DNA from 2 places in the Paraclostridium sp. AKS73 genome. Region 1 is predicted to be linked to the other one. Evidence: a T-box and tRNA genes for the amino acid it is inferred to sense, from the RefSeq annotation. Region 1 holds a T-box; the other holds one or more tRNA genes.
What was found. The T-box of region 1 lies ahead of LEQ07_RS07265 (valine--tRNA ligase). A T-box ahead of a tRNA ligase gene usually reads a tRNA of that ligase, here a tRNA-Val.
Positions count from the first base shown of each region.

Region 2: it encodes a tRNA-Val, which carries the amino acid that the T-box ahead of LEQ07_RS07265 (valine--tRNA ligase) is inferred to sense. The anticodon was not compared.

Region 1 is NZ_JAIXHU010000009.1:6,255-8,707, reverse strand. It holds gene LEQ07_RS07270 (polysaccharide deacetylase family protein) at 1-750, shown strand, start outside; T-box leader at 818-1,048, shown strand; gene LEQ07_RS07265 (valine--tRNA ligase) at 1,102-2,453, shown strand, end outside.
Region 2 is NZ_JAIXHU010000014.1:34,773-37,225, reverse strand. It holds gene LEQ07_RS09570 (acetamidase/formamidase family protein) at 1-368, opposite strand, end outside; tRNA gene LEQ07_RS09565 (tRNA-Lys) at 659-734, shown strand; tRNA gene LEQ07_RS09560 (tRNA-Glu) at 746-820, shown strand; tRNA gene LEQ07_RS09555 (tRNA-Val) at 827-902, shown strand; tRNA gene LEQ07_RS09550 (tRNA-Asp) at 910-986, shown strand; tRNA gene LEQ07_RS09545 (tRNA-Thr) at 997-1,071, shown strand; tRNA gene LEQ07_RS09540 (tRNA-Lys) at 1,079-1,154, shown strand; tRNA gene LEQ07_RS09535 (tRNA-Glu) at 1,177-1,251, shown strand; tRNA gene LEQ07_RS09530 (tRNA-Val) at 1,258-1,333, shown strand; gene LEQ07_RS09525 (LytR/AlgR family response regulator transcription factor) at 1,509-2,225, shown strand; gene LEQ07_RS09520 (sensor histidine kinase) at 2,219-2,453, shown strand, end outside.

The sequences.
Region 1 (2,453 bases):
TTATTTGTCACGTTTGATAAAATAATTGCTACATCAAATGAACAAAATAATATAGATATAAAATTGCTAGAAAGTGATACGATGACATTAACTGACCTCATGATGAAAGCAAGTAGTGTAAATAATAGAGGACCGAAGCCAAAACCTGAGAAGGTTGCTTATATAACAATTGATGATGGACCATCTAAATATACTGATGGAATATTATCTATACTAGATAGCAACAATGTTAAAGCTACGTTCTTTATGATAGAAGGTAATATGAAACAACATCCAGAGCAATTAAAAAGAATCGCTCAAGAGGGCCACTCTATGGGATTTCACAGTGTAAGTCACGACATATCTGTACTATATAAAACTCCTGAAAATACTGTTAATGAATTTAATAAGTGCCAAGACACATTAAATAAAGTTGCTAAAGTAAACTCAAACTTAATAAGACTGCCTTATGGGAGTAAACCTTATGCACCAGAAGAATCATACAATGCATTAGTTGATGATGGGTTTAAAATTTGGGATTGGAACTTGGACACAGAAGATTGGAAGGCAACTCCGCAAGCTATAGTAAATAATGTAAATAAATATTTAAGTCAACATAGTGAAGTTGTACTTTTAATGCATGAAAAGGAACAAAGTGTTAAGGCTCTTCAAGGAATAATAAATCAATTAAAAGAAAAAGGATATACAATAATGCCAATAGAAGAAAGTGATATGCCAAAAAACTTTTGGGAACAAAATTTACGTAACTGAATATAATATTTATAAATATTGACAATAATAATGATGATTATATATAATTAAAAGATAAACAGAATATTTAAAAACTGAGAAAAAGAGGAGTATGCAAACTCAACTTACAGAGAGGAAAGTTCACCGGCTGAAAGACTTTCTAAGAAATGAATTGCAGAAGGTAGCTTTGGAGTTTCTAAGCTGAAAATAACAGTAAGCTTAGACGGTGAGAATCGTTAAATTTATTAAGTGTTATGTAGAGTTTGATTAAAAACTTTATATAAAATTAAGGTGGTAACGCGAGCTTTTCGTCCTTAAATAGGATGAAGGGCTCTTTTTTATGTATAAAAATAAAAAATAGGAGGAATTTACATGGAAAATACAAACTTACCAAAAACGTATAATCCAAAAGACTTTGAATCAAGATTATATTCAAAGTGGGTAGAAGAAGGTTTATTTAAATCTAAGCCAAACCCAAATAAAAAGCCATTTACTATAATGCTTCCCCCACCAAATATAACGGGGCAATTACACATGGGGCATGCTCTTGACCATACATTACAAGATATACTTATAAGATGGAAGAGAATGGACGGTTATGAAGCTTTATGGCAACCAGGAACAGACCATGCATCTATAGCAACAGAAGTTAAAGTTGTTGAAAGAATAAAAGAACAAGAAGGAAAGACTAAGTACGAAATAGGAAGAGAAGAGTTCTTAAAAAGAGCTATGGACTGGAGAAATGAATTTGGTAGAAAAATAGTAGACCAAATGAAACAATTAGGAGATTCATGTGATTGGGAAAGAGAAAGATTTACAATGGACCAAGGTTGTAATGAAGCAGTTACAGAATTCTTTGTGAAGTTATATGAAAAAGGTCAAATTTACAAAGGAAACAGAATAATCAACTGGTGTCCAGATTGTAAAACTACATTATCTGATGCAGAAGTTGAGCATGAAGAACATGATGGAAAGTTCTATCATATAAAATACCCAATAGCAGGTAGTGATGAATTTTTAGAAATAGCTACAACTAGACCAGAAACAATGCTTGGAGATAGTGGTATAGCTGTAAACCCAGAAGATGAAAGATACGCTCATTTAGTAGGAAAGCATGCTATACTTCCACTAGTAGGAAGAGAACTTATTATAGTTGCAGATGATTACGTTGATTTAGATTTTGGTACAGGTGCAGTTAAAATGACTCCAGCGCATGACCCTAATGACTTTGAAGTAGGGCAAAGACATAATCTTGAAAAAATAAATGTAATGAACGAAGATGGAACTATGAATAAATTAGCTGGTAAGTACGAAGGTATGGACAGATATGAGTGCAGAAAGCAACTTATAGCTGACTTAGAAGAAGCTGGATACTTAATAGCTATAAAAGATCATAATCACAATGTAGGATCTTGTTACAGATGTAAAACTGTAGTTGAGCCAAGATTATCAGATCAATGGTTCGTTAAAATGGATGAATTAGCAAAACCTGCTATAGATATATTAAAGAAAAAAGATTTAGAATTTGTTCCAGACAAATTTGATAAAACTTACTTACAATGGTTAGAAAATATAAGAGACTGGTGTATATCAAGACAGCTATGGTGGGGACACCAAATACCAGCATACTACTGTCAAGAATGTGGTGAGGTAGTAGTTGCTAAAGAAATGCCAAAACAATGTAAATGTGGACATACTCACTTCAAGCAAGATGAAGATGTATT
Region 2 (2,453 bases), on a different contig from region 1:
TCTAAATTATTAAATAAAGCTTTTTCATTTTCTATTTTTAAAATATTATGAGTCATAGTATCTAGTTTATTACCAAGAACTCCAACTCCAGGACCTGTCATGGCAAGAGCATTGCCTTTTAATTCAATAGAATTTATACTAACTTTTAAAGTCTGGTTAGGCATAGAATTTTCTATGTATAAAGGTCCAGTTGCTGGATTTACTCTATCAAAGTCTATACTATCCATATTGTCATCACTACATGTTATTTGACTACACATGCAATCATGAGTTTCAAAAACTACATTGCTTCCTGATTTTACTTTAAGAACTGGATTATTTAAGCTTGAAAATGTAAATGTATGATTTTCTTTGTTTATGAAGTTCATAAATTTACCTCCTTTATTTAGTATAAGAATATTATATTACAATAGTATTAATAAAATATTTTTATAATATAATCTTTAAAAAAATATAAAAAATTAACAAGATTACTAAATTTTACTGTAAATTATGCTTAAATAAATGGATTAAACCATTGAAAATAGGGTATTTAAATAATTTGCTTAAAAAAATTAAAAAATTTCACAAAAAGTGTTGACTAAAGTTAATAAAGCTAATATAATAGTATTTGTTGATACGGCAGAGAAAAAAGTCGAAACAACATCTCAGCAAAGATGATCCATTAGCTCAGTCGGTAGAGCACCTGACTTTTAATCAGGGTGTCCCGCGTTCGAGTCGCGGATGGATCACCATTTTTTTGCAAGGCCCATTGGTCAAGCGGTCAAGACACCGCCCTTTCACGGCGGTAACAGGGGTTCGATTCCCCTATGGGTCACCAATATTTGGGATTATAGCTCAGCTGGGAGAGCACCTGCCTTACAAGCAGGGGGTCACAGGTTCGAGCCCTGTTAATCCCACCATATATGCGGCCTGGTAGTTCAGCTGGTTAGAATGCCAGCCTGTCACGCTGGAGGTCGAGGGTTCGAGTCCCTTCCAGGTCGCCAAACACACATTGCTAGTGTGGCTCAACGGTAGAGCAGCTGACTTGTAATCAGCAGGTTGTAGGTTCGATTCCTATCACTAGCTCCAAAAAGATGATCCATTAGCTCAGTCGGTAGAGCACCTGACTTTTAATCAGGGTGTCCCGCGTTCGAGTCGCGGATGGATCACCATTTTTTTTGTAAAATATAATATGGCCCATTGGTCAAGCGGTCAAGACACCGCCCTTTCACGGCGGTAACAGGGGTTCGATTCCCCTATGGGTCACCAGCATTTGGGATTATAGCTCAGCTGGGAGAGCACCTGCCTTACAAGCAGGGGGTCACAGGTTCGAGCCCTGTTAATCCCACCAGTAAACTCTTGGATTTTATCTAAGAGTTTTTTTTGTGTTCAAAAAAGCTATATATACATAATGAATTCAGAGCAAACCGAGTTTTTATTATAAAAATGTATTATAACTTAAGAAGTATTTACAAATTATGTATAATAGTTATATAAACATATAAAAAATATATACAGGGGATATTATGATAGAAATAATTTTATGCGAAGATCAAATAGAACATCAAAAAAATATAGAAAGAAATTTAGAAAATATATTATGTGAAAAAAATATTGATTACAATTTAAACATATATTCAACTGGGGAAGAACTACTTAATAATTATAATCAAGGTGGGGATATATTTATACTAGACATTCAGATGGACGAGATAACTGGAATGGATGTAGCCAGAAAGATAAGAGAAATTGATAAAAATAAACCAGAAATAATTTTTACAACGTCACTTATTGAATACATACAAGAAGGATATGAAGTGAGGGCTTATAGATATTTACTAAAGCCTATACAATATGATGATTTTAAGAAGCATATTTTGAGTTGTATAGATGAAGTTATAAATAAAAGAGATAAATTTGTGTTAGTTGAAAATAAAAATGAAACTTACAAAATAAATATAGAAGATATAACTTATATTGAAATTCAAAGAAAAGATATGACTATATACACGGAAAATAAAATTTATGAGACTAAAATGACCATGGATAAAATTGAAAAGGAATTGAAAAACCATAATTTTTATAGATGTCATAAAAGTTTCTTAGTGAATATAAATTATGTAGAAAATATAAAACAATATATAGCTATATTAGATAATAAAGAAGAGATTTTAGTTAGTAGGCATAGATTTAAAGATTTTAAGCATAAGTTTTTAAGTTCTTTAGGAGAAAAACTATGTTAGATGTTGAGTTAATGTCAAGGATAGCTACAGGGGCATGTCCATTTATTGAGTATTTTGTTCTTTTAAAAATATTGAACTGTTTAGAAGAAAGAAAATATGAAAATAGATATTTAGATATAGTATTTTTGTTAATTGGTGCTTTAGATTCTATAATTTTATTCAGTAGAGAAACACAATACTATGGTTTCATAATAAATTTAAAATGGATATCTTTTATTTTATTTATAA